Regions from separate parts of the Planococcus liqunii genome, predicted to be linked through region 1. Evidence: riboswitches for the same ligand, from Rfam matches in the RefSeq annotation. Region 1 holds a riboswitch; each other region holds the start of a gene.
What was found. A riboswitch is a leader RNA that binds a small molecule or an ion and turns the genes downstream of it on or off. The one in region 1 is predicted to bind S-adenosylmethionine.
Positions count from the first base shown of each region.

Region 2: linked by a shared signal. The riboswitch ahead of QWY22_RS09480 (LLM class flavin-dependent oxidoreductase) and the one ahead of QWY22_RS04375 (transporter substrate-binding domain-containing protein) in region 1 are both predicted to bind S-adenosylmethionine.
Region 3: linked by a shared signal. The riboswitch ahead of QWY22_RS19315 (transporter substrate-binding domain-containing protein) and the one ahead of QWY22_RS04375 (transporter substrate-binding domain-containing protein) in region 1 are both predicted to bind S-adenosylmethionine.

Region 1 is NZ_CP129238.1:875,824-879,100, reverse strand. It holds gene QWY22_RS04380 (oxidoreductase) at 1-825, shown strand, start outside; SAM riboswitch class I at 969-1,077, shown strand; gene QWY22_RS04375 (transporter substrate-binding domain-containing protein) at 1,210-2,058, shown strand; gene QWY22_RS04370 (amino acid ABC transporter permease) at 2,118-2,801, shown strand; gene QWY22_RS04365 (amino acid ABC transporter ATP-binding protein) at 2,817-3,277, shown strand, end outside.
Region 2 is NZ_CP129238.1:1,864,221-1,867,497, reverse strand. It holds gene QWY22_RS09480 (LLM class flavin-dependent oxidoreductase) at 1-1,321, opposite strand, end outside; SAM riboswitch class I at 1,417-1,525, opposite strand; gene QWY22_RS09475 (YkuS family protein) at 1,722-2,315, shown strand; gene QWY22_RS09470 (hypothetical protein) at 2,505-3,011, opposite strand; gene QWY22_RS09465 (hypothetical protein) at 3,186-3,277, opposite strand, start outside.
Region 3 is NZ_CP129238.1:3,908,288-3,911,564, reverse strand. It holds gene solA (N-methyl-L-tryptophan oxidase) at 1-767, opposite strand, end outside; SAM riboswitch class I at 1,060-1,164, shown strand; gene QWY22_RS19315 (transporter substrate-binding domain-containing protein) at 1,290-2,105, shown strand; gene QWY22_RS19310 (amino acid ABC transporter permease) at 2,127-2,846, shown strand; gene QWY22_RS19305 (amino acid ABC transporter ATP-binding protein) at 2,846-3,277, shown strand, end outside.

The DNA of each region.
Region 1 (3,277 bases):
AAAGTTTTTGCCGGACAAGGTGCACATGTCATTCTTGCTGTTCGGGACATAGATAAAGGGCAAACCGCCCTGGAAGACATAAAAAAAGAAGCACCTGGTGCTTCCGCTGAAGTTATGCAGCTCGATTTGTCAGACCTTGACAGCGTTCGGGCATTTGCTGAACAGGCAAATAGAACAATAGAGTCATTGGATTTACTGATCAATAACGCGGGCGTCATGGTTCCCCCTTTCACCCAGACAAAAGAGGGAATCGAGCTGCAGTTTGCCAGCAATCACTTAGGCCATTTTGCATTGACCGGCCTCTTATTGCCTCTTCTTTTAAAGGCACCGGAGTCTCGGGTAGTGACACTCAGCAGCCTGGCTCATCGCGGTGCTGCCATTGATTTTGATAACCTTGACGGCGCAAAAGGCTATAAAGGCATGAAATTTTATGGCCAAAGCAAGCTGGCCAATTTGATGTTCGCCCAGGAACTCGATAAAAGATTGAAGCAGCATGGCCTGCCAACAATCAGTATCGCCTGCCATCCCGGGATTTCTGCGACCAATTTGTTCAAGTTCGGCAAACGGGAAGCTCCGCGGATTTTCAAAGGGTTGATGAACCGGTATTTCCAGCCTGCAGTAATGGGTGCGCTCCCCACCATCTATGCAGCAACTGAACCCGGCTTAAAGGGCGGCGAATATATCGGCCCGGACGGCAAAGGCCAGCGCCGAGGTTATCCCATTATTGAAACTCCTCATAAGGCAGCCCATAACGAAGCAGTGAGCCAGAGGCTGTGGGAAATCTCAGAAAAACTGACCGGAGTAAGTTTCAACTTCACGAATTAAATCTCGTCCAATCGCTATCGACACAACTTAAGTGCTGTTCACTTTTCGTCTAAAGAAAAAAACAAATGATTTCTATCAGAATATTGTGTTGACGATTAAATCTAACGGTGGTAAAGTTTTCAACATAGTTTAATAGCAATTTGTTCTTATCATGAGAGGTGGAGGGATTGGCCCTACGAAACCTCGGCAGCGGGCTCGCAACCAGAGCACTGTGCCAAATCCAACAAGCTTTTTTAGCTTGAGAGATAAGAAGAGCCGGAATTTCAATGTGTTTTCACATGCCTGCCTCTTCTTATAGAAGAGGCTTTTTGTTTGCCTTCATGTTGGAACAGTTCTATTAACTTAAAACCAAGTAAACCAATAGAAAAGGAAGGTGCAAAATTTATGAAAAACACGAAACATCTTTTATTGTTGCTGGCAGTTCTGGCAGCCGTTATCTTGTTGGCCGCATGCGGCAGCAAAGAAACATCGAACGAAGCAGCAGCCTCATCAGAAAACAAAGAACAAAACGCGTGGGAGCGCATCGAAGAAGCCGGCAAAATCGTTGTCGGAACAGAAGGCCTTTATTATCCGATTACATATCATGATGAAACAACGAAAGAATTGACTGGGTATGATGTGGAAGTTGCCCGTGCTCTAGGCGAGAAACTTGGGCTTGAAGTTGAGTTCAAAGAAATGGAATTCGATGGCTTGCTTCCGGCGCTTCGCAATGGCCAAATTGATATTGCGGCCAATGATTTCGCCATTACAGATGAACGCAAAGAAAAATTCGATTTCACGGTTCCGGTGAAACATTCCTACGGTTCTGCCATTGTACGTGAAAGCGACAACTCCGGCATTGAATCAGTGGAAGATTTGAAAGGCAAAAAAGTCGGCGGTTCTGCTACAAGCAACTATTCGAAATTTGCCCAGGAACAAGGAGCTGAAGTGATTGTTTATACCGGTTCTGATACAGTTCTTCCGGAAATCGTCAATGGCCGCGTGGATGCGACGCTGAACGATTACCTGGTATTGATGCGCTCACTTGAGCAGTATGACAAGCCCGGCTTGAAACTGGCTGAAGGCGTTAAGTTCTCCTTCAGCAGCAGTGCCATCGTTATGCCGAAAGACAGTCCAGAACTGAAAGAAAAACTCGATGCTGCGCTTGAAGAATTGCTGGCTGACGGAACGCTTAAAGAAATCTCCACTAAATTCCTGGGTGCCGATGTGACTCAGCCGCTTGAGAAAGAGTAATCATTTTTGGGGAATCTTCGGGTTCCCCTTTTATACATAATAAGCAAAGGAGTTTTCCGATGGCCGACTTTAAATGGGAATATCTTTTTAATGTAGAAATCGCACTGGACTCCCTTCCTTTCATATTGGAAGGGGCCTGGCAGACCATCTTGATTGCATTGGTCAGTATGTTTTTTGCGCTGATCATGGGGCTGTTCGTCGCCCTTGCCCGCATGAACCGCTTTATCGGCTTGTCCCTGCCTGCCCGGTTGTTCATTTCCTTTATGCGGGGCACTCCGCTGTTGGTCATTTTGTTCATCCTGTATTTCGGCTTTCCGATGGTCGGCATTGAAATGGAACCGCTGACTGCTGCCATCATCGGCATCAGCATCCATTTTTCCGCCTACACTGCAGAAATTATCCGCTCTGCCATCTCTTCTGTCTCAAAAGGCCAGTGGGAAGCAGCCGAGACTTTGCGGATGAGCTACTGGCAAACGATGACCCGCATCATTTTGCCGCAAGCGACGCGCATCGCTCTTCCGCCGTTATCGAGCACGTTTATGGATATCATCAAAGGGACTTCGCTCGCTATGGTCATCACCGTTTCCGAAATGTTCTACCGCGCCAAAGTAGTGGTCGGGCAAACGTATGAAAGCCTCACTTTGTATATCCTGGTCGCACTCATCTACTGGGCCATCTGTGCACTGGTGACGCTGTTGCAGGATTACCTCGAGAAAAAAGCAAACCGCTATGTGGCAGCGTGATAGGAGGCCATTTATATGATCAAAGTTGAAAATTTAAGCAAACAATTTGATGACGTGGAAGTGCTGAAATCGATCTCCTTAGAGATTAATAAAGGTGAAGTCGTCAGCATCATCGGGCCATCGGGTTCCGGCAAAACCACTTTGCTCCGCTGCTTGAACCTTTTGGAAACCCCGTCGCGTGGGTCACTCCAGATTAATGACGTCCGCGTCACATTCACTGGAAAAACGCCAAGCAAAAAACAAAAAATCGACATCCGCCAATTCTCAGGCATGGTGTTTCAGCATTTTCACTTATTCCCGCATAAGACGGTAATTGAAAACATTATCGAAGCGCCGCTTGTTGTGCAGAAAAGGAACAAGCTGGACTTGGTGCGCGAAGCAGAAGGGCTGCTGCAGAAAGTCGGACTGCTCAACCATAAAAACCAATATCCGGAACAATTGTCAGGCGGCCAGAAACAACGGGCCGCCATCGCCCG
Region 2 (3,277 bases), 990 kb from region 1:
CTCCTTTTTCAAACAAGGCATCCCTCAAAGAACTGCCCTGGTATTCTTTTTGGACAAGGCCGCGTTCCTGCAGGATTGGCACGACCAGTTCGATAAAGTCGGAAAATGTCCCCGGCGTAACCGCATAGGCGATGTTAAAGCCGTCGACGCCGGATTCCTCTACCCATTGTTCCAATGTGTCCGCCACTTGTTCCGGAGAACCGACCGTAAATGGCCCCAGTCCGCCGATGCCGACATATTCCTTAATGTCATTGACGGTCGGTTTTCTGCCAGGGAGGATTTTTGTGAAATTCTCTAAAGCGGATTGGATCGCATCGTTTTCGATGTATTCAAGCGGCTGCTCCGGTGCGTAGCCGGACAAATCGACGCCCGTCCATCCACCAAATAAAGCCAGTGCCCCTTCATGGCTGATATGGCTCTTATAATCTTCATATTTGGCATGCGCTTCTTCTTCTGTCTTGCCGACAATCGGTGTAATTAAGGACAGAATCTTCACATCTTCTTGATTTCGGCCGGCATTTGCCACTTCCGCCCGGATTTTATCGACGGTCTGTCTGGCAATATCGATATTCGGCGGACCGATAAAGACGCATTCGGCATGCTTCCCGGCAAACGCTACGCCTTTCTTGGATGCCCCCGCCTGGTAAAGCACCGGCGTCCGCTGTTTCGACGGTTCCGTTAAATGTGCACCCGGCACTTTATAATATTTCCCTTCGTGGTTTATGTCATGCACTTTACCGGGATCGGCGTAGATGCCGCTCGCTTTGTCTACCACAACTGCATCATCTTCCCAGCTCGACTCCCATAATTTATAGCAAACTTCCAAATACTCTTCGGCAATGTCGTAGCGTTCATCGTGCTTGATCTGATCTTCTTTCCCAATATTCAGCGCAGCGCTCTTCAAATAAGAAGTCACGATATTCCAGCCGACCCGGCCTTTTGTCAAATGGTCAAGTGTTGAAATCCGGCGCGCAAAGGTATAGGGATGCTCATGCGTAACAGAAGCCGTGACACCGAAGCCTAAATGTTTGGTTACGGCAGACATGAGCGGCACGACGAGCAAAGGATCATTGACCGGCGACTGGGCTCCTTGCCGGACGGTAGCGTCTCTTGAACCGTTGTAGACATCATATGTACCGAGGACATCGGCAAGGAAAATAGCATCAAACTTGCCTTTCTCCAAAAGTTTCGCCAGCTCAATCCAATATTCACTGTCTTTGTACCGATGGGACTGGTCTTCCGGATGTGTCCAGAGCCCCGGCGACTGGTGGCCGGCGCAGTTCATGTCAAAAGCGTTCAAATAAATCCGTTTGCGTGTCATACTTTCCCACTCCTTTAGTTGCGTTATTTTGGCAAAAAGAAATAACCTTCTTTTCCCGGAAAGAGAAAAGAAGGTTATGTATCGCTACCGCCCCGCTCTTATCTCCCAAGAATAAAATCCTGGCTGGAATTAGCACCTTTCTGACAAATGTCAGAGGTTGCTGAAGCGTCAACGGGCCAGTCCCTCGGCTTCTCTGGATAAGATTTATGAAGTTGAAAGTAATCATAATATTAAAACTACTGGAAGTCAACGTTTAATTTTATCATTCTTATTCGTTTACTTGGATATTTTTTTTCATCGATTTCAAGCTTTTTTCACCTTAAAATACGCCTTATGTTTAAGAACAGGGTGAAAGAGGGAAAAAGACTGTCATGACTCTAATAGAAAGCAGGTAGATAATATGCCAAGAATCGCAGTAGAACATCCATTTACCGACATTCAGAAAGCTTTGCAGAAAAAAGGATACCAGGCCGATATGGTCAATCAGAAAACGGATGCTATCCGCTATGACGTAATCGTTGCCCGCAACTCAGACAGCTATGATTACCTTAGCTTTGAAGGCTCGCTTGTAGAAGTAAGCGGCAGTTCCGTCAAAGAAATTGTGGCTGAAGTGGAAGAACGCCTTCAGCGAGCAGGCAAGATCAGCGGCCAGCCAAACGCGGCAAAAGGCAAATCCGGCGGCGGATTCTTCGCAGGTCTTTTAAGCGGAGCAGCAATCGGATCAACCCTTGCCCTTTTAATGGCACCAAAAAGCGGGAAAGAATTGCAAGTAACCGTAAAAGATAAATTAGCCAGCAGCAATTCTTCAAGCGACGGCAGCGGAAAAATCGCCCAAGTAAAAGAGAAAGCGACTGAACTGGCAACACAGGCAAAAGAAAAAGCGACAGACGCAACAAATCAAGTGAAAGATAAAGTATCAAGCTCTAAAGAAGGCGATAACAGCAAAACGTCTACAAGCACAACCGACTCAACCGATTCTTCTATGCTTAATTAAGCAGATTCGGCTTTGAAAAGAATAGCAACTCGGAAACACCGAAGCCGCCGTTCCGGCAGCTTCGGTGTTTTTTGTTGTCATAATTCATTACACTCTCTACCTCTATCCTGCATAAAAGATAGGAAGTTAGTATTGAAGTAAACAAAATAATAAGTGGTGTGCGTCATAATTGATAATTTTCCATGAGTTTCATTCCTTCTGCAAAAATTTCTTCAGCACAGTTAGGTCTTCTTTATTTTTAGCAATGATCACCACTTCATCACTGTTCACCTCAAGCATGTAGCGGTCATTATAGAAGGCGATCAAAGAGGGCTGCTTCCCTTTTATTATTCCTTTTACATATTGAAAAACTTCTTCTGAAGAAACTGACTTTACCGTGGCGTAATGCAAGATTGCTTCGGATTCTTGCCTGTCTATATATTCCTCTTTCCAATTTCGGATAACAAATGCCTGGTGCAACGCCTGCTTCTCAAAGAAGCGGGGCTTCTTAAAACCGTACGGCATATAGGATTTTAGAAAGGTCATATCAATTCGTGAATCCTCTTCAAACAAGAAAGTAGTGGTTCTCTGCACAAAACCCGCTCTTTCTTTTAATTCTTGATGCTGGATAACCATTCGATGCTCTTCTTCCGCTTGAAAATAAGGGCTTTGCTCCGCGGAAAACAAGATGCCAAATTGTTCTTCTATTCTTTTCAATGCATTCTTCCTTTCCACTTATCAAGAAACACTATTTTTTTAGATTCTAAAAAAATACGAAATGATAAAACCTGCAATTATTCCCATAGCGAAAATCAAAAATACTTTCGGCTTGTTTCTTCTTTAACTCACACTTTCTATTCAAGAGATTTAGGCCCTACTCCGATTTCTTACTCAGCCTTTATTCTTCCTTTGGCTCATAAAAACCCAGGCATAGTAGACGACTAACGTGCCCATTAAGAGCAGTGTCGGAACTATTTGCATCT
Region 3 (3,277 bases), 920 kb from region 1:
AAACCATACGCCTTTTTGTCACCGTCCTCGATAAAGAAGGCCGGAAAGTGGGCATCGCTGTACAGATTGGAAGGTGCATCAAACCAGCCGACGGCTTTGCGTGTCGGCTGAATCGGAAGGCTTAACTCCGGCAATAATTTAGCAGCCCAGGCACCGGCCGTGATAATCACTTTTTTTGCATAATAGGCCGAGTGGCCGGTCGAAATTTTTACTCCATTTGCATCATTCACGTCAATGTGCCGAACGGGTGTATTAGGAACAAGTTCCGCACCGTTTTGAAGAGCGGTGTCCTTGTAAGCCCGGATGGCGGACTCGCTGTAAATGATTCCCGATCCTTCTTCAAAGCAGCCGATAAAGTGATCCGGCACTGAAAAGCCGGGCCATCTCTTTTGGATTTCCTTGGCATCCAAGATTTCCAACGGGAGGTTGTATTTCTGGGCGGCAGCGATGGTTTCCTGAAGAAAAGGCGAGTCTTTCGGGCCGAGGCCAAGAACGCCGGTGTTTTTAAAAATTTTACAGCCGGTCTCCTGTTCGAGCTCTTCCCATAATTGCTGGGCACGCTTCACAAGCGCCACATACTGCCTGCCTTCGCCGTAAGCATGCCGGATCAAGCGGGTATCGCCGTGGTGGCTCCCTTTGATGTGCGGCGGATCGAAGGCATCGATCAGCAAGGTCTTTGCGTTTTGCTTCGCCAGAAAGGCACCGGCAGCCATTCCCATTGTTCCCGCGCCAACGATGGCTACGTCATAAACCGTTTCTTTTGTCATTGCTGATTCGCTCCGCTCTTCGTTAAATTTGGGCCATTCTTAAAAAGTCAGGACAGCGTAAAGTGAATTAATAAAAGCCTTACGAAGTATTATTAGATAGTATTTAAGATTCAGACTATTGTCAATTGGCTGCTCGAAATTTAAAAAGGCGGCAGAGAAATCCTGTTTTTTTATCGCTCTTCACCTTTCTTTTTTAGTAAAAAATAAGTGATAAAAATTCAAAATAGAAAAAAATGTATTTGACAGAACAGGCAATGTAAAATACTATCTGTAATATGTTAAAAAATTAAATAACTTATCAAGAGAGACTGAGGGACAGGCCCAATGACGTCCAGCAACCATCATTTCATATGAGAGGTGCTAATTCCTGCAGAGCGTTTGCTCTGAGAGATAAGATGTAGATTAAAACCTATTTCCTATCGGAATGGGTTTTTTTGTTTTTATTGGCCGCATTCAAGCAGCGCAAAGCTTTCGGGCATGAAAGAACTTTGCGACTCTCTTTACCAACAAAGGAGTTTTATCATGAAAAGAAAACCGTACATATCCCTTTCTCTGGTTTTATTGCTGGGCGCAGGCGGCGTTCTCAGCGGATGTTCGTCGAAGGAAGCAGCCAGTGCTGCAGGCGAGCAAGTGATCACCGTTGGAACGCAAAACGACTATCCGCCTTTTGCATTTGCAGATGAGAACAACGAATTGACCGGATACGATGTGGAAGTGGTCAAAGCGGTCGATGAGAAATTGGACGGCTACACGTTTGAATTTACTGCCGTGCCGTGGGACAGCATGTTCCTGGCGCTGGAATCCAATAAAATCCAGGCCATCGCCGATCAAGTTGCGAAAACGCCGGAACGCCAAGGCAAATATTTGTTCACCGATGAATCCTATTTTGCAGCTGAAACCGTTATTGCGGTGAAGGGTGGAAGAGAAGACATTCAAACCATTAAGGATTTGGAAGGTAAGAAAATCGGTGCCTTAGCCGGGGATTCTTACACCTTATTGCTCGAGGAGTACAACAAAAAAGCAGCAAAGCCGATTGATTTGAAGTACAGCGAAAGCGGCAATCCTTCAGAAATTTTGCAGGATGTGCAAAACGGCCGGATTGATGCTTACGTAAACGATCCAATCATGATCGATGCGGTTTTGAAAAAGAATGATTTAGACGTGGAAATTGTCGGCCAGCCTTTGGTGAATGACGACATGGGCATCGTCTTGAAAAAAGGGGAGCAGGGCGAAGAATTGAAAGCGCTGATTGATCCTGTTTTGGAAGAGCTCAAGCAAGATGGCACTTTAGCTGAACTGTCGAAAAAATGGACTGGCGGAGAGTACATCCCTGAATAGGTTTGTGGAGGGGAAGAGGCAATGGAAAATTTACTGGATATCAATTTTTTAATAGAGAGTTTTCCTGCAATTATTTCACGGCTGCCCGTCACCATAGGGATTGCAGTCGGCTCATTGATTTTAAGCTTATTTATTGGCGTAGCCACCGCCCTTATTAAAATTTACCGGGTGCCGGTGTTGAGGGTGATTTCGGCCATTTACGTATCTTTTATCAGAGGGACGCCTTTATTGGTTCAGATCTACCTGGTGTTTTACGGCATACCGAAAATCATTTACTACGTGCAGATCGAATACGGCTGGCTCCAATCGGCGGATGTCAACAGCATTCCACCCGAAGTTTATGCGCTATTGGCGTTTTCCGTGAATCTGGGAGCATATTTGTCTGAGACGATCCGCTCCGCAATTGAATCGGTTGACCGAGGACAGTTTGAAGCGGCCAAATCGATCGGGATGACGCCGGCCCAGATGATGCTCAAGGTCATTTTCCCGCAGGCCTTAGCCACAGCTATACCGAACCTTGGAAATATGTTTATCAGCACGATTAAGGATACGTCTCTTGTGTTTATCATTGGCGTCATTGACATCATGGGAGAAGCCAAAATTCTCGGTTCGCGCGGCTTGGCATTTTTTGAAGTGTACATCGCGGTCTCAATCGTCTACTGGATTCTTTGCATAGCGGTGGAGCGTTTGCTTGTAAAAGTGGAGAAACGGGCACGCAGATATGAAAGAGGGATTGCCTGATGATTAAATTGGAAAATGTCCATAAGTATTTCGAGCGCCAGCATGTCCTGAAAGGCATCGACTTGAACGTCCAGAAAGGCGAAGTGGTCTCGATTTTGGGGCCAAGCGGCTCTGGCAAATCAACGCTCCTGCGCTGCATTAATTTTCTGGAGGAGCCAACCCGCGGAATTGTGGAAATCGGCGGGAAACGAGTGGATGCCCAATCCGCCAAAAAAGCGGATATCGTTTCCTTACGGAATTCGACAGGCATGGTGTTCCAGCAATACAACCTATTCAAGAATTTTACGGTGCTGCAAAACGTCATGATCGGGTTGACCAGCGTCAAGCGAATACATAAAGCAGAAGCCAAAAAACAGAGCATCGAAATTCTGGAACGGGTCGGACTGGCGAACCGGCTGGACCATTATCCCGCCCAATTGTCAGGCGGGCAG